One region of the Pseudarthrobacter sp. HLT1-7 genome, then DNA from elsewhere that is predicted to be linked to it. Evidence: predicted binding sites of a transcription regulator. Region 1 holds the regulator's gene; the other holds the start of a gene.

The links. Region 1 encodes Rex, which represses fermentation and respiration genes when NADH is low (regulators of the CRP and FNR family bind a similar motif). Its sites were predicted from a motif close to CTTGTGAANNNNTTCACAAG; they were not measured.
Region 2: a site for Rex is predicted at 7,324-7,343, ahead of AC50X6_RS07940 (glyceraldehyde-3-phosphate dehydrogenase). Genes of this name have one in related genera too.

What each region holds. Positions count from the first base shown of each region.
Region 1 covers NZ_JBWZCH010000007.1:125,244-134,140, reverse strand. Annotated here, with positions in the region: gene AC50X6_RS09185 (TlpA family protein disulfide reductase) at 1-411, opposite strand, end outside; gene AC50X6_RS09180 (histidine phosphatase family protein) at 414-1,079, opposite strand; gene AC50X6_RS09175 (YceI family protein) at 1,286-1,834, shown strand; gene AC50X6_RS09170 (hypothetical protein) at 2,103-2,816, shown strand; gene AC50X6_RS09165 (hypothetical protein) at 3,052-3,723, shown strand; gene AC50X6_RS09160 (redox-sensing transcriptional repressor Rex) at 3,770-4,465, opposite strand; gene AC50X6_RS09155 (glutaredoxin family protein) at 4,556-4,828, opposite strand; gene AC50X6_RS09150 (HAD family hydrolase) at 4,939-5,757, shown strand; gene AC50X6_RS09145 (30S ribosomal protein bS22) at 6,019-6,117, opposite strand; gene AC50X6_RS09140 (helix-turn-helix domain-containing protein) at 6,322-6,534, opposite strand; gene AC50X6_RS09135 (FadR/GntR family transcriptional regulator) at 6,716-7,405, opposite strand; gene AC50X6_RS09130 (alpha-hydroxy acid oxidase) at 7,526-8,866, shown strand.
Region 2 covers NZ_JBWZCH010000006.1:111,184-120,080, reverse strand. Annotated here, with positions in the region: gene AC50X6_RS07975 (acyl-CoA dehydrogenase family protein) at 1-445, shown strand, start outside; gene def (peptide deformylase) at 489-1,061, shown strand; gene AC50X6_RS07965 (alpha/beta fold hydrolase) at 1,422-2,126, opposite strand; gene ppk2 (polyphosphate kinase 2) at 2,198-3,079, opposite strand; gene AC50X6_RS07955 (1-phosphofructokinase family hexose kinase) at 3,206-4,174, shown strand; gene AC50X6_RS07950 (HNH endonuclease family protein) at 4,284-5,099, opposite strand; gene AC50X6_RS07945 (hypothetical protein) at 5,307-5,516, opposite strand; gene AC50X6_RS07940 (glyceraldehyde-3-phosphate dehydrogenase) at 5,614-7,104, opposite strand; gene AC50X6_RS07935 (hypothetical protein) at 7,397-7,882, shown strand; gene AC50X6_RS07930 (hypothetical protein) at 8,013-8,693, opposite strand.

The sequences.
Region 1 (8,897 bases):
GGCTTTCTCGTCGCGGAGGTTCACGCCGAAGAACTGCACGCCCTGGCTCTTGAACTCCTGGTGCAGGGCCTCCAGCGAGGGCGCCTCGACCCGGCAGGGGGCACATGCGGCGAACCAGAAGTTGAGCACGGTGACCTTGCCCTGGAAGGCATCGGGCGTCACGGCGGTGCCGTCGAAGAGGGTGCCTTTGATGGCGATGGGGGTCTTGCGGTCCGCAACGGCGAACTCCGTCACCGAGCCGTCGCCGGCCACGTAGTTCTTGTTGTCGCCGGCCTTGGCCTGCTTGGCCAGCGCATCTTCCTGCGCGCAAGCGGAGAGGCCCAGCACGACGGCGAGCGCCGCGCCTCCAGCTGTCAGGACGCTGCGCCGGGTCAGTGCCGGGTGGCCAAAGGGTAGATGAGTGCTGCCCATGCTCAGGCCCCCGGGGTGCTTGAGGCACCGGGCAGGAGAACGGCAGCCGGCTCGCTGTAGTCGACGCGCACGAAGTTTCCGGCGTCGTCGAACACCAGCGATGTGAGCGAGGTGAGCGTGCATTCGCGTTTCCGCGGGTCATGCCAGAGCGGTTTTTTCTCCGCACTCAAGCGGGTGGTCCAGATGGGCAGCTGGTGGCTGACGAGAATGGCCTCTGCGTCTTCGCCGCCGAGTTCGATCGCCCGACGGCGGGCATCCTGGACGGCGGCGATCACCCGGGCCGCTTGTTCCTTGTACGGTTCACCCCAGGAGGGCCGGAGCGGGTTGCGCAGCATCGGCCAGTGCTTCGGCTTCAGGAGCTCGGCCTTGGTGACATGGACCCCTTCGAAGTAGTTGGCGGCCTCGATAATCCGGTCCTCGGTGGTGATCTGGAGGTTGAGCGCCTCGGCGATGGGCTGTGCCGTCTCCTGCGCGCGGGTCAGCGGTGAGGCGGCCAGGTGGACGATCTTCGCCCCCTGCACGGACCGCTCAATGAAATGCTCCGCAAGCGTCCGGGCCATCTCCCGGCCGAGCGCGGAGAGGTGAAACTCCGGCAGCCTCCCGTAGAGGACACCATCGGGATTGTGGACCTCGCCGTGGCGGAGCAGATGAACAGTGGCTTGGGGCATGTGTACCAGTTTCTCAAAGGGCAGGGGCAATGACGAAATCTTCTACGACAGGTAGAACTGACGAGTTTTGTGAAATGTTCCCCGGAAGTGGAATAAAAGATGCAAATGCATGTTTATACTGGGTGAGCAGTTAGTTGAGTCTTCAACTAATGACGCTTCGGTCAATGATCAAATCTGTCCCAACACCCGACTTCAAGGAGAACACCATGGCACTTCCCGTCAACGTCACCACCGGCACCTGGACCCTGGACAACTCGCACAGCGAGATTGCCTTCACCGTCCGCCACGCGGGCATCAGCAAGGTCCGCGGCCAGTTCAAGGATGCAGAAGCCACCCTGGACCTCGCCGAGAACGTCGCCGACTCGAAGGTCAGCGCCACCATCAAGACCGCGAGCTTCGACTCCGGCGATGTCAACCGCGATGGCCACGTCCGCGGCGAAGACTTCTTCGACGTCGAGAAGTTCCCGGAAATCTCCTTCGTTTCCAAGCACATCGTCCCCAAGGGGGACGTCTACGAACTCCAGGGCGAGCTCACCATCAAGGGTGTCACCCGCCCGGTGGCCCTAGAGACCGAATTCAACGGCGTTGCGGTTGACCCGTTCGGCAACACCCGCGCCGGCCTGTCCGCCGAGACCACCATCAGCCGCAAGGACTTCGGCCTGACGTGGAACGCGGTCCTCGAGGCCGGCGGCGTGCTGGTCAGCGACAAGGTAGCCGTCAACCTCGAACTGGCTTTCATCGCACCGGCTGCCTAGCCAGCATTCCTGGGCCGGCCTGGCGTGCAAATCGGGCCGGTCACCGCGGCTTGAAACCGCCGGCAACCCGCTTCATCCCCGCGATGGATCGGGTTGCCCTGTATTACCCCGGCCCGGCTGCCGCTGGACATGTTGCCGGACGCGCTGCCGAACGTGCTGCCGGACCACCTCGGGCCGCCTCGGGCCCTGATTTATCGGCGCCTCGGCATTGTCCGCAATCGGCTCAGATTCCTAGATATCGGCACATGCGCGGTCTACAGTGAGAGCCATGAGCAACCCCAGTGATGTAACTCCCCCGCAGCAACCGGGTGCCCAGCCGCCGCAGGGCAGCAGCGCTCCGCCCGCTGGCTCCGAGCCGCCCCAGGTAACACCGACGGTCCCGGAGGGTTACCAGACGCCGTCGGGCTCCGGCCAACCCCCGCAGGGCTACCAGCCGCCGTCGGGCTCCGGCCAACCCCCGCAGGGGTATCCGCAAGGCGGGCCTGCGCCGGCGGGCGGGTTCCGCTTCGAGATGCCGACAGGGCGTCCTAAGACCTTCAATGACGTTATGCCCCGGGGTGGCCTCTCCGGCATGTTCACCGTCACTGGGATGCCGACCGAACTGAAAGTTTCCTACTGGGTTTGGCTGATTGGCGGGCTTCTGGGCCTGCTGGGCGGCATCATCGTCCTCTTCGGATCATTTGTCCTCTTCGCATTCGCGCCTGGCGTGGGACTGGTGGTTCTGCTGCTGGCGCTCGTTGCCCTCGCGCTGGCCGCGGCCCAGATTGTCCTGGCCATGAAAATGAAGGAAGGCCATGAATGGGCCCGGTTTGCCCTCACGATCGTTGCCGGCATTTCCCTCTTGCTGAACATCATCAGCGCCGGCGCCGTGGACGGACGGGGCACCAACTGGTCCGGGTTCCTCATCAGCCTCGCGGCGACCGTATTGATGTGGCTGCCCAATTCCCAGGCCTGGTTCGCTTCCGTCCGGGGCCGCGCCTGATCCAGGGCCGGAGGGAAACCGTTTGAGGGTGGCTGAGAGGCCGTTGCAGGGCACCAGCCCCGCGACGGCCCCTCCGCTTGCACTGCACTGGACGCGTTGTACGCGGGCTGAGAATACCTCTCGGGAATGATCCGCGCAGCGACCGGCCCGCGGTACGGTGGAGATACCCATGCTGGGGGCAGGGCAGGATTCTGGTCCCGGTAGCCGCTCCAGACCGACATGCAAAAGGACCGCCATGAGTATCCCTCCCGTCCCGCCGGCCAACCCGGACGGCAATACGCCGGGCGAAAAGCCGATGCCGAGCTACGGCCAGAACGCACCCGCGGCCCCGCAGTACGGCCAGAACGCACCCGCCGCCCCGCAGTACGGCCAGGCTCCGCCTCAGTACGGGCAGGCCGAATACGGCCAGTCCCCGTACGCCCAGGGCCACCCCGGCCAGCCACAAGCCCCCGCCGCCATGCCGAAGCAGGTCAACATCGCGTTTTGGCTCATCGTCGCCTCCGGCGCGGTGTGGGTGATCTCGCTGCTGGTGTCCCTTGGTGCCCTGGACAGCGCCGCCATGCGGGACATGTTCCAGCAGCAAATGAGCGCCAGCGGCACCGACGTGGCGTACGAGGACCTCAAGCCGTTTCTGACGGGCACCATCCTCGTCTTCGCGGCAATCAGCGCCGGCCTCTACGCTCTCGTCGCCCTCAACGTCCGCAAGGGCAAGAACTGGGCTCGCATCCTGGGCACGGTCTTCGCCGCGCTGTCGGTCTTCAGCCTCTTCCCGCTGGGTCTTTCGACCCTGGCGGCCGTCCTCGGCATCGCGGGCATCGTGCTGCTCTACCTCCCCGCGAACTCGCCCTATTTCAGCAAGCGCCAGCCGTTCGCTAATCCGTACGGACAGCCGGGCGCACCCAACTAAACAGGCACGGCGCGCAGGGCGCGGGATCCGGACGGCCCGACTGAAACTAGTCGGCGTCCTCCGGGTTCTGCGCCCTTTGTGCGTGATACGCGAGGATCTGGAGTTCAGTGGCCATGTCCACCTTGCGCAGGTTCACCCCCGGCGGCACCTGGAGCATCACCGGGGCAAAGCTGAGGATGCTGCGGACGCCCGCGGCAATCACGCTGTCGCAGACACTCTGCGCCGCCGCTGCCGGCAGCGCCAGCACCACCATGTTGGTACCGGTGCGCTGCAGCACCGGCTGAAGATCAGCTGCGTCACTGACCCGAAGCCAGCCGACCTCGCTGCCCACCACCATCTGGTCGGCGTCGAAGATCGCAACGATGTCGAAGCCCCGGGATTCGAAGCCGCCGTACCGCGCGAGGGCCTTGCCCAGGTTGCCCGCACCGACAATCGCGACCTTCCAGTCCTGTGTCAGGCCGAGGGCCGCGGCAATATGCCGGTTGAGGTACTTCACTTCGTAGCCCACACCGCGGGTGCCGTAGGAGCCGACGTGGGAGAGGTCTTTGCGCAGCGTTGATGAACTGACACCCGAGGCTTCGGCCAGTGACTCGGAGGAGACCCGGTCCACCCCTTCGGCCAGCAACGTGGTCAGGGCGCGCAGGTAGATGGTCAGCCGGGATACGGCCGCGGGCGGAATCTGCTTGGCTGCAGCCCCCGTCCCCCCGTGCACAGCCTCGGGAGTTGAATCCAGCGAAGTCACTATCTGCTCCATTGCGTCGCGTTGTGCCTCCCACTCTAGAGCCCCGGCCGTTCGGCCAACAAAGCAAGCAGCTGTTCGGGCCACGCCGCGTCAGATTCCCAGCTGCAGGGCACTGCGCAGAGTCCGCTCCAGCCGGACTTCATCGATTTTCCAGAAATCCCGCTGGACACCGTCCACCAGCACCACCGGGATCTCCTCGGCAAACCGCTCACGCAACGCCGCGTCGTCATCCACCGACTGTTCGCTCCAGCCGATGCCAAGGGCTTCCGTGACCCGGCCGACGGCGGCGCGCGCGTCTGAGCAGAGGTGGCAGTCGGCTTTGGTGATCAGAACTACATCGGGGAGGGACGTGGGCGTAGGCATGGTTCCACGGTAGCCCGGCATACCCTCCGGCGTCGACGCACGGCACATCAGGCCCGGGCTCCGCGGCCCGGTCGACGGCAACCAGCCGCCGCGTTGGCTAGACTCAGGGAATGCCCGAGGAGAAGTACGTCGCCGTGGCCGGACAGCCTGCTGCGCCGCCGCAGCAAGGCGAGGCCGCTTTCTTCGACGTCGATAACACCCTCATGCGGGGCGCCAGCCTGTTCCATGTGGCGCGCAAGATGCACCAGCGCGGTGCTTTCACTGCCCGCGAGGCCGCCGGTTTTGCGTGGAAACAGCTGATGTTCGTGCTGCGCGGCGAGAATATGGATGACGTTCACGCCGTCCGCGACTCCGCCCTCACCCTGGCCGCCGGCATCACGGTAGAGGACGTCGAGGCGTTGGGCGAAGAGGTCTATGACGAGATGATCGAGTCCCGGATCTGGCCGGGCGCCAAGGCCCTCGCGGAGCAGCATCTCCGGGTGGGCCGCAAGGTCTGGCTCGTGACGGGGACGCCAATCGAGGTGGCCACCGTGATCTCCACGCGACTGGGCCTCACCGGCGCCCTCGGCACGGTGGGCGAGATCGTGGACGGGGCATACACCGGCAGACTGGTGGGCGACATTCTGCACGGCCCCGCAAAGGCAATCGCTGTCCGCGTGATCGCCGAGGCCGAGGGCCTGGACCTCAACCGCTGTTGGGCCTACAGCGACTCACACAACGACATCCCGCTGTTGAGCATGGTGGGCCATCCCGTGGCCATCAACCCGGATTCGCGGCTGCGCCGGCACGCCCGGGAGAACAACTGGCCGGTCTACGATTTCCGCTCCGGACGCCGCGCAGCGACTCTGGGCCTTAAGGCCGCCACGGCCGGCGGGGTCATCTACGGCCTCTGGCGGGGTTTCTCCCGCTTCCGCGGCCCTACCTTGTAGCCTGCGGGCACCTTTCCACTTGCGGATCCGCCCCGCGGCCCGCGACTGCCGCGCCAGTTTTCGCCGCGCTTTAATCCTGGCGCGGCGTTTCCTGCCGGGCGCTACGCGAATCCGCGCGTCGCCCGCGCGAAAGCGCGTCGCCAGGCCAAACCGGCGTCGCCAGCGCGAAAGGGCGTCGCCCGTCCGAATCCGGCGCGAAAACCCCAAAGAAAACGCCCGCCGCCTGGAAGGCAACGGGCATTCACATTCTGCGAAGTATCTCTACTTCTTATTGCGACGCTGGTGGCGCGTCTTGCGAAGCAGCTTGCGGTGCTTCTTCTTGGCCATACGCTTGCGACGCTTCTTAATAACTGAACCCACGAAAGTTCCTTACCGGCTAGATGCAGTACCTGCCTGTTGGGAAGGGTCCGCGGGCTAAGCAGCAGACTGAACAACGGACAGGTTCTTACAATGACGTAAAACGTTCCTTAACAGGGTACCGCCTCCCGGGGGCACACCACGACCGCAGGCACTCCCGGATGCCTGCAGTTGATATTCCGGCAGCAGCCGGCGCCGCGGCAAGACTCAGGCTGTTTCCGTGTGCCCGTCGACGACAGCACCCTTGAGATACTGCTCGACGGCGTTCTCCGGCACCCGGTACGACCGGCCGAAGCGGACAGCCGGCATTTCGCCGGAATGGACAAGTCGGTACACGGTCATCTTGGACACGCGCATGACGTCCGCGACTTCAGCCACGGTCAAGAACCGTGCGTTGGAGAAATTAGCCTCCGAAGACATTTCCGTATTCCTTTACTCAAGCGAACGGCAACCCCATTTGACTGACATGGCGGTGTGCCGATGCTGAGCCATCAAACAACCACGTGTTAGATACTCTAGGGGCTGATGATGCCAATGTGAAAGGCCTCCGCAGGAATCACCGGGGCTTTCCGCGGAATCCTCTCCGAGTGCGGCCGGCGGGTCAGTCCCCTGAGCCCAGCCCGGCTTCTGCGTAGTAGCCCTCGATGTGGTCCGCGACCAACGTGGCCGCTCGGCCGCCGTCGTGGGCGCTGATGGCCGCCAGAATGCCCCGGTGTTCCGCGCGGAGACGGGCCGCGGTGGAGTCCCAGTCGGGCAGGTTTCCGGTGAGCCGGCCCGCGTAGCCCTGAATGGCTTCGCGCAGGGAAGCCATCATGGCGCTGACCACGGCGTTGCCCGCGGCGTTGGCGAGCGCCAGATGGAAACGGACGTCCAGGTCGAGGAAAACCTCAGTACCCGCGCAGCTGTCCATCTGGTCCAGCAGCCGGCCGGCCTCTGCGAGGGACGGCGACTCCGGGCGGGCCCGTGAGGCCGCCCATGATTCCAGCAGCACCCGGGTTTCCACAATGTCCTTGACAGGCAGGTGTGAGGTGGCCACGTGCAGCCGGAGCGCCGAGCCCAGGGCGGCAGTGGGGTCGGCAATGACCACGGTGCCCGCGTCGGGGCCGGAACCCACCCCTGCCCGGAGCACCCCCATGGCCTCAAGAACCCGGATGGCCTCGCGGACGGAGGTGCGGGAGACCTGGAGCTGCCCGGCGAGGGACCGCTCCGCCGGCAGCCGTCCGCCCAGAACCAGCCGGCCGCCGGACAGTTCGCCCTCGATCCACTTCAGGACAAGCTGATGGGTACGCATGGCACCATCGTACTTGATGTGGTTGGACCACACCGCTAGACTGTGGTTGGACCACATCCCTGGTCGAGTTTCGCCAGGCATGCAGATACCTAGGAACACGAGACCTGCCCGGAGGCAACCATGACGCAGACGATCGAGCCCGGCAACCCCGAGGTGCCCACCACTCCCGCAGCCACCACGCCGGGCGGCCACCCGGCCGGCCCCGCGGCGGGTGCCCCGGCCGGCATTCTTCCGGCTGCCCTGAAGCGACGCGTCCCGAAGTACTCGGACCTCGCGCCGCTCATGCAGTTTAAGAAACCGGAGTTCAGCCGTGCCGCGAGGATGCGCCGCGCCAGCACCATCTGGGACCTCCGCGACATCGCCAAGCGCCGCACGCCGCAGGCGCCCTTCGACTACACCGACGGCGCCGCGGAAGCCGAGATCACGCTGCGCCGTGCGCGCCAGGCGTTCCTCGACATCGAGTTCCGGCCCGGCATCCTGCGCGACGTCTCCAGCGTGGACCTCGGCACCGAGATCCTTGGCAAGCCGTCCCGGCTGCCGGTAGGGATCGCCCCCACGGGCTTCACCCGGATGATGCAGTCCGAGGGCGAGTACGCCGGGTCCCAGGCCGCCGCGGCGGCCGGCATCCCCTATACCCTCTCTACGATGGGCACGGCGTCGATCGAGGACGTGGCCGCCGCCGCCCCGGACGGCCGGAACTGGTTCCAGCTCTACCTGTGGACGGACCGGGACCGCTCGCTCGAACTCATCGAACGCGCCGCCAGGGCCGGTAACGACACCCTCATGGTCACGGTGGATACCGCCGTCGCCGGAGCCCGGCTCCGGGATGTGCGCAACGGCATGACCATCCCGCCTGCGCTGACGCTCAAGACCGTGCTGGATGCCTCCTACCGCCCGGCCTGGTGGTTCAATTTCCTCACCCACGAGCCGCTGGCGTTCGCCTCGCTCTCGCGCTACACGGGAACGGTCGCGGACCTGATTAACTCCATGTTCGATCCCACCCTGACCTTCGCGGACCTGGACTGGTTGCGTGAGACCTGGCAGGGCAAGCTCGTGGTCAAGGGCATCCAGACGGTCGACGACGCCCGCAAGGTGGTGGACCACGGTGCTGACGGCGTAGTGCTGTCCAACCACGGCGGACGCCAACTGGACCGGGCCCCGATCCCGTTCCACTTGCTCCCGGAGGTCTCCGCCGCGCTCCGGACCGACAACAGCGACGCCGCGATCATCCTGGACACCGGAATCATGAGCGGCGCGGACATCATCGCGGCGCTGGCTCTGGGCGCGGACTTCACCCTGATCGGCCGCGCCTACCTCTATGGGCTGATGGCCGGCGGCCGGGCGGGCGTGGACCGGGCCATCCAGATCCTGGAAACCGACATGCTCCGCACCATGGCGCTGCTCGGCGTCAGCCGGATCTCCGAGCTGACCCCCGACCACGTGCGACTGCTCCCCCGCTGACCGGGTCCGGCAATCCCACCCAAGTGACTAG
Region 2 (8,897 bases), on a different contig from region 1:
GCAGTATGCTGCCGAACAGCTCCCGCAGGGCCGGCTGGCGATCGCTGTGGCGAGCTCCGCCGTCGTCCGCGCCGTTTACGAGGCGACCGTCCGCTACACGAAGGAACGCAACGCCTTCGGCGAACGGATCATCGACTTCCAGAACAGCCGATTTGAACTCGCCGACATCCTCACCGAGGTCGAGGTCACCGAAGCCTATGTGGACCGGGCCATCCTTGCCTTCAACGCCGGCGAGTTCGACGCCGCGTCCGCCGCCCGGGCGAAGCTGTGGGCGTCCGAGCGCGCCAAGTCCGTCACGGACCGCTGCCTGCAGCTGCACGGCGGCTACGGCTACATCCTGGAGTACCCGGTGGCGCAGGCCTATCTGGCTGCCCGGCTGCTGACCATCTTCGGCGGCACCAACGAAATCATGCGCGACGTCGTCGGCCGCACCATCGCCGGCTGAGCGCCCGCAACCAGCCAGCAACTACCAGAGGAACTTTCCTGACATGACCGTCCTGCCCATCACGATCTGGGGTGAGCCCGTGCTGCACCGCCGGGCCGCGGAAGTCGACGCCTTCGACGACGGACTCCGGACCCTGATCGCCGACATGTTCGAAACCAACGACGCCGCCAACGGCGTGGGCCTGGCTGCACCCCAGGTCGGGGTGGGTATACGGCTTTTCATCTACAGGTACGACAACGACGACGGCGCCCCGCCGTCCGGCGCCGTCGTCAACCCGGTGCTGACCCTGTCCAAAATTTCCGGCGCACTGCCGGATCCGGATGAGGAGGAGGAAGGCTGCCTGTCTTTCCCGGGCGGGCAGTATCCGCTCAAGCGCGCCGACTGGGCCCGGGTTCAGGGCTTCGACGGCGACGGCAACCCGGTGGACTTCGAGGCGACGGGCTGGTTCGCGAGAGTGATTCAGCACGAATTCGACCACCTCGACGGCAAGCTCTACGTCAACCGGCTGACGGGCCGCGACTCCCGCAAGGCAATGAAGCAGGCAAAGCAGAGCGGCTGGGGCGTGCCCGGGCTGACCTGGCTGCCGGGTGTGGATCCGGACCCGTTCGGGCACTGACCGGCATCTTCGTTAGTTCGTCGGGGGGTCCGGGCGTGGGGGCTGAGCGCTGGGGGCTGGGAGGGCACTGCTCAGGGACATGCCCCGCGCCGGAGTGCGCGGATGGACATAGTGTCATTCTGCCCAGTTCCGGGTGCGAAGAATGGGCATGTCCCGCTGGACTGGACAGCGGCCCGAAGGGACATGCCCCGCGCCGGAGTGCGCGGATGGACATAGTGTCATTCTGCCCAGTTCCGGGTGCGAAGAATGGGCATGTCCCCCGGCGTTAAAACGTCCTGGCGCTGCCTGAACCCCCGACGAACTAGGGAAAATGCCCATTAGGCGTCCTGCGTCGCCTGCATCCCGGCCCTGCGGCCTTCCTCAGGAAGCGCGTCCGACGGCGGCGAGGAGGGCTGCGCCGAGTTCGGCCGGCCTGGTGAACTGGGGCCAGTGCCCGGTGGGCAGGTCCACATAGTCGACCTCGCGGATCCGCCCGAGCTCCGCCACGAACGGGTGGCCTGCCCCGATCATTTCGATGAGCATGGAGGACGGGAACTCGCAGGCGATGACGGTCGCCGGGACGTCGTAGCGGCGCTCGTCGTGCAGCCGCTGCCGGTCCTGGGCTACGCCCTTCGGCTGCGGGATGGCGCGGGCCCGGAACATGGACTTCAGTTGATCGTCCAGGTCCGTGAGGTCTGCGTCCTCGAAAAGTTCCCACGGCGGAAGCGGCACGTCGTCGCCGTCGTCCGGAAGGTCGTCATTGATGACTCCGCCGTCGGCGAGCGGACCGCTGTCCACATAGATGGCCCGGGCCACCCGGTCCGGACGGGCATCGACGGCGCCGTGGATGATGGCACCTCCGCCCGAATGGCCCACCAGCACCACGGGGGCGTCGATTGCATCGATCTGCGCCACGACGGCGTCGATGTGGGTGCGCAGTCCGATCCCGGCCCGCGGCGCGTCGGCAGCTTCCAGCCCGGGCAGCGTGAGCGGGTGGACGCGGTGCCCGGCCGCGGCCAGCGGAGGCGTCACCTCCGACCATGACGAGGCGTCCAACCAGAATCCGGGTACGAGGATAATGTCCATGCCGGTACCCTACCTGACCCGGCGGGCCGGCGGCACCGGGCCGGCGGAGATTTCCGGGGTGCGCGGCGGCGCTAGCCCGGTTCCGGCCTTTCGAGGCCTGCCGCATGGTCCGGGACGTAGCGGAAGAGCTCCCGCGGCGGGCGGATGTAGTTGACGGCCTTGGGTCGTTCCGGAAGCGTGACCGGCTCCGTCCGCACTTCGGTGTAATCGACGTTGGAGAGCAGGTGGGCAATCAGGTTGATCCGGGCCCGTCGCTTATCCTCCGCTTCGACCACAAACCAGGGTGATTCCGCGGTGTCCGTCTGCATGAACATCTCATCCTTGGCCCGCGAGTAGTCTTCCCAGCGCAGGATCGATTCCCGGTCCATCGGCGATAGCTTCCACTGCCGCATCGGGTCATCCAGCCGGGACCTGAACCGGCGCTCCTGCTCCGCGTGGCTGATCGAAAACCAGTATTTGAACAGCAGGATACCGTCCTGGATCAGCAGGCGTTCAAAGACCGGGCACTGTGCCATGAAGCGCTTGTGTTCCGCGGGGGTGCAAAAGCCCATCACGTGTTCGACGCCGGCCCGGTTATACCAGGAGCGGTCCATCAGGACTATTTCCCCGGCCGCCGGTAGGTGCTCCACGTAGCGCTGGAAGTACCATTCGCCCCGCTGCCTGTCCGTCGGCGACGGCAGCGCCACGACCCGGGCAAAACGGGGGTTCAAGTACTCCGTGACCCGTTTGATGGCGCTCCCCTTGCCGGCGGCGTCGCGTCCTTCAAAAATCACCAGTACCCGCGCTCCGGTGCTGCGGACCCATTCCTGCAGCGCCACCAGCTCGGCCTGGAGGCGGACCAGCTCGGCCTCGTAAACGCTGAGCTTGAGCCGGGGCGGCCGCTTCGCCGCGCGTTTGGATTTCCCCTGTGGACTGGCGTTTCCCTTGCCTGAGCCGCCCCTGCGATGTGCCATGCTTCCCGTTCCAGTCCGTTCCGGCGTGGCGAAATTCGCTGCCGGGCCCAATTCTCGCCCAGCAGCCGCACGCCCACAAGAGGATACCGTCACCGAATGGCCGAATCCGTCTCCTATGCTTGGCCCATGGAAGCCTCAGCACCGACGGCGATGCAGCCCATCCTCACTCTGACCGTGAACCCCGCCCTGGACATCAGCACGTCAACCGGGAAGGTCATCAGCGGTCACAAGCTGCGCTGCAGCAGCAGCCGCCTCGATCCGGGGGGCGGCGGGGTGAACGTGGCACGGGTGGTGCAGCGGCTCGGAGGCCGGACCCTGGCGGTCTACACCGCTGGCGGACCCACCGGGGAAGCCTATCGGCGGCTGATAGAAGCCGAACGAATCCCCACCCTTGTAGTGCCGATCCAGGGGAGTACCCGCGAGGACTTCACCGTCGATGAGACGGCGACGGGCAAGCAGTTTCGGTTCGTGCTCCAAGGCCCCGAGTTGAGTGAGCCCGAATGGCGTCTGTGCCTGGCCGTGGTGGCGGATTCGATTCCGGTGGGCGGCTATGTCGTTGCCAGTGGCAGTCTTCCGCCGGGGGTTCCCGAGGACTTCTACGCCCGGGTGGCCCGGCTGGCACGGCTGCACAACGCCCGCTGCATCGTGGATACTTCCGGGCCGGCGTTGTCCGAGGCCCTTGCCGAGGGTGTCTTCCTGGTCAAGCCGAGCCGCCGGGAACTGGGACTGCATGTCGGTGCGACGCTGGAGAGCACCGAGCACCAGGTCGAGGCGGCCACGGCACTGGTGGCCGAGGGCTCCGCGGAACACGTCGCCCTGACCCTCGGTGGCGAGGGAGCGGTACTCGCCTCCAAGTCCGGGGTTCTCCGTCTGGCGGTGCCGAAGGTGCAGGTGCGGAGCACCGTCGGAGCAGGGGACAGTTTCCTGGCTGCCTTTGTCCTGCGGCTGGCGCAGGGGCGCACCCTCGAGACGGCGTTCCGGGCCGCCGTCGCCGCGGGCAGCGCGACGGTGACCACCCCTGCCACGGAGCTGTGCGGACGGGCGGATGTAGAGCGGCTGGAAGCCGAACTATCCGCCCAGCCGTTCCCGGTGTAGCCACCCGCCATGAAGCGGAAACTGGTGAGCCTGGTGGAGCTGGGCTGGACCCGTGTGGGCGGCAGCGCGGCCTGCGGCGGCCCGGCAACGGCCGGCCCTGTCAGGCTCGTCATCTCGGCGGACCGGTGAGTTGTGGAACGATTGTCGGCTGCCCCGGGCAGGACCCAAGAATCCGCTTCATCGCATCCTTCTCCGCCAGTGTCACCCACAGCAGATAGGCAGCCTTGACCGAAATCTGCCGGGCGACATAGTGGCAGCGGAAAGCCTTGTTAGGCGGCAGCCACGTGGCGGCGTCGGATGCGCTTTTGTCCTGGTTGGCGGGGCCGTCAGCGGCGATGAGGTTCAGTGGGTCGTTGGCGAGATGCTCGCGCTGCTGCGCGGTCAGCTGCTGGGCGCCCTTTTGCCAGGCGTCGCCGAGCGCCACAACATGGTCGATCTGCACGGCCTTGCTGCTCTCGGATCCCCGGCGGAAGGCGGTCGGGTGACCGGTATAAGGTTCCTGGAACGTGCCGGCACCTACCCGGCAACGGGAGCCTTCGATGAATTGTGCGTTTCCCAGATCGCGGCGGAGGATGTCGTTGCGGGTATCGCAGCCGTTGCGGTCCACGTCAAGCCAGGCCTGGCCGAAGGCGGCCCGGTCGTAGTTGTCCCTGGCCGCGCGGCCCCTGACCGGAAGGGAATCCAACGCGGCGGCAGCGGTCCCCGGCGGAACCGGACGGGGAGCGGGCACGGCCTTCATCCAGCCCGGAGCGAGGACGGGAGCCTCCCGGGGGCCGGTTGACCGCGGTTCCGCGGCGGCGAACTGGCCTGCCGTGAAGATCCAGCCCAGTCCCCCGACGACGGCAAGGCCAGCAAGTGCTACCAGGGCCCACGCCTGGCGGGAGCGGCGCCGGGCCCGGCGGAACCCGGCCCAGGTGACGGTCACGTCAGGCCGGACTTCATGGCTGGCCGACGGTCATGGCTGGCCGACGGTCATGGCTGGCCGAGGGTCATGGCGGGCCCGCCCTGGCGGGCCGGCGGGGAGGATTTTCCTGCACCGCAAGAGCGTAACTCAGGGCTCCGACGTTGACGTCTTTGTCCACAGTGTGGAGGACAGGTGGCAGCCAGCTGTCCCGGGACTGCCGCCGCGGTGCTACTGCTCCTTAATCACCCGCCGGAGATCCTCGTCAGCCAGGGCCATCAGGCGTTCGAGCTGTTGGACCCGGGCGTCGTCAACCTCGCCGACCGCACGCTTGGCGCGTGCATCGTCGAGAAGCCGCTTGGCCTCCTTGACGTTCTGCCGCGCGATGTCCAGCGCGTGTTCCAGTGCGGTTTCGTGCTCCACAGCCGAGTTCTGTTCCATGGCACCATTGTGCTGCCCTTTCCCGGCCGATTCCAGAGGATCGGCCGGGAAAAATGGATGCGTCCGGGCCAGGAGGCGCAGTGTGAAGCTTCCGCGATCAGACCTCTACGGGCAGTCCGGCAGCCTCGAGGATCGAGGCGGCGTCCCTGGCGGGGAAGGACGGCGGGTTCACACCGGCCATTTCCTCCATGACGCGGACCACCTGGCAGCTGTAGCCGAACTCGTTGTCGTACCAGACGTACAGGACGAGGTTCTTCTCGTTGGAGATGGTGGCCAGGCCGTCGACGATGCCTGCCCGGCGGGAGCCGACGAAGTCGGTGGAGACAACCTCGGGCGAATCGATGTAATCAATTTGCTTGCGCAGCTCCGAATGCAGCGACATTTCCCGCAGGTAGTCGTTGACCTCGTCCTTGCTGGTGCCGTTTTCCAGGCTCAGGTTCAGGATGGCCAGGGACACATCAGGGGTGGGGACGCGGATGGAGCTGCCCGTGAGTTTGCCCAGGAGCTCCGGCAGGGCCTTGGCCACGGCCTTTGCGGCGCCGGTCTCGGTGATGACCATGTTCAGCGCGGCCGAGCGCCCGCGGCGGTCGCCCTTGTGGAAGTTGTCGATCAGGTTCTGGTCGTTGGTGAAAGAGTGGACCGTCTCGACGTGGCCGTGCACCACGCCGTAGCGGTCGTTGATGGCCTTAAGTACCGGCGTGATGGCGTTGGTGGTGCAGGACGCGGCAGAGACGATCGCGTCCGAATCGGCGATCGAGCCGTGGTTGATGCCGTGCACGATGTTCTTGAGGTCACCCTTGCCCGGGGCGGTGAGCAGAACCCGGGAGACGCCCTTGCTCTGCAGATGCTGGGACAGGCCCTCGGCGTCGCGCCAGCGTCCTGTGTTGTCGACGACGAGCGCGTCGTGGATGCCGTAGGCGGCGTAGTCCACCGTGGCGGGGTTGTCCGAGTAGATAACCTGGACCTGGACGCCGTTGGCAGTGATCGTGTCGTTCCCGAGGTCCACCTTGATGGTGCCCTCGAAGGAACCGTGGACGGAGTCGCGGCGCAGCAGGCTGGCGCGCTTGGCCAGGTCGTTGTCCGAACCGCGACGGACCACGATCGCGCGCAGGCGCAGACCGTGGCCGCCGCCGGCCTTCTCGATCAGGAGGCGGGCCAGGAGCCGGCCGATGCGGCCGAAACCGTAGAGGACGACGTCGGTGCTGGTGCGGTTGTCGCCGCCACGCCTGCCGACGACCTCGGCGAGTTCCCCGCGGAGGAATTCATCGAGGCTGGCACCGTTGGCCTCGGCCCGGTACTTCTCGGTGAGGCGGGCAATGTCAATGGCAGCCGCGCCCAGGTCCAGCTCGGTCAGGGCATCCAGCAGCGGGGCGGTCTCTTCAAGCCGCAGTTCTTCCTTGCTCATCCGGCGGGCAAATCGGTGCGCCTTCAGGATGTTCATGGTGGACTTGTTGATCAGACTGCGCCCGTGGATGGACGTCACCACGTTGTTTTCGCGGTATAGCCGGCCGATCACCGGGATCATGGCCTCGGCCAGCGCCTCGCGGCCCATCCACGTATCAAGACAAGAATCTGATGTCTGGCTCACAGAACTACCTTCCTAAATTCCACCACATACGTCCGCGTATATGGAAGTCGGCCGCCGGAGGGTGTCCGGAACCTGGGCGCCGGCGGGGATTCGGTCCACCCCGGGCGCCTGCATGGTAAGCAAAGAAATAGCCACCGGCTGCGAACGCAGACCCGGCGGCAGAACTTCTACGTTCACCGTCCATTCTAGGGCGGCACGACGGCGGCCCGCGTCGCGTGACGCGTGAAATGACTCACACGGGCTCAGGGACACGTGAATCATCCGGCCTGAGGTGCCGTATTAGGGTGGAGCCATGTCAATCCTGTTCGTTCTGGCCCTTGCCGGCGTTGCCCTTGCCCTGCTGGTGCTCCGTCTGGCAGTGCCCGGCCTCCCGCCAACGAGGTTCACACGCAGGCTGTCGGCACTGGACCTGACGGCGACAGTGGCCGGGGCCCTGGGACTGGTTCTGCACTGCACCTCGATGTTCTTTCCCCAGGCTGTGGCCGCGATACCGGGCACGGAGGGCGTTATCGACCAGATCAACTCTTTGGGAACGGCCAGCAAGATCTGGTATGCGATACCTGCCCTGTTGGTTCTGGCGGGACTGCGTCGGCAGCATCTTGCGGCGCTGGCGCTCTTGGCCGCCTCTCTGCTGGCTGTTGGCATCACCATGTACAACGGCAGCGCACTGTCCGTCCACGTGGTCACCATCTTCGCCGCGGGCGTGATGCTTGCCGCTACCGTCTTTCTTCTGGCCACCCCGCCTTGGCAGCAGGAGCCCGCCACAGCACGCAGCTGAGGCGGCGGGCGCGGGACACGGCCACGGAAAAGTGCCGCGGACCCTCCGGTGGAGGGTCCGCGGCACTTGCTGCCGCCATTTCAGGCGGCACTTCCTGCGGGCGCTTCGGGCGCCGCTGTTGCGGTGGGTGTTACTTGGTGTTGACGGTGATTTTGGCGATGCCGACGAGCATGTCGGCTTTCACGGCGTCGGTCTTGAAGGTTTTGTTCAGCAGGCCGGCGGCGGTGTCGGAGATCAGCACCCGGGTTCCTTCCAGGACGGCGGTGTCGCCGGCGGCCTGGAGGGGCTTGAGGGTGGAGCCGTCAAGGTTGAAGATGTAGGCCTGCTTGGCGGCGATCTCGCCGTTGACCGCGACGTCACCGTAGAGCTTGGAGGTGCCCGGGTCGATGGTGAAGTTGGTCAGGTCCACCTTGGTCTCACCGGCGGAGAGGGAGAACCCGGAACCGGCGTGGCTGATCAGGCCCTGGACGAACGGGCGGTAGTCCTTCGCGGGATCGTAGTAATCGACCTTGCCGCCGCTGATCGGGAAAATCAGCGACCCGTCGGTCAGCGCCGCGGTACCCACCACCCCCGGGGTGAGCTTAAGGCTCTCCAGGGCCGCGGCGAAGGAGGCATCGAGCTTCACCGCGGTGGAGGTACCCGTCAGCGCCGGGATCGCGGCCAGCGGCTTGGCCTTCTCAACGGGCGCCGCGGCCGAGGACGAGGCAGCCGGCGCCGACGAGGACGTGGCAGCCGGGCTGCACGCCGCGAGGGAGAACATCAGCGAACCGGCAGCGGCAACGCTCAGGAAAGTCTTAGTTGACGTACGCATGGGAGTACTCCTTGAAATCAGTGGGGGTGTCCGGTCCCGCGGATGGTTCCTGCCGAGTAGCTCGGACGGGGCCGGTGCTTGTCTGTCAGGAGTACTTCGACAGCACACCGGCTACGGATGGGTTCCACCGTGTTCGTGACCAATCCGTGACCCCGCGTCCCGGTGCGCGGCCGCATCGCAGAGGGAAGACGGCCTGCCAGGCAG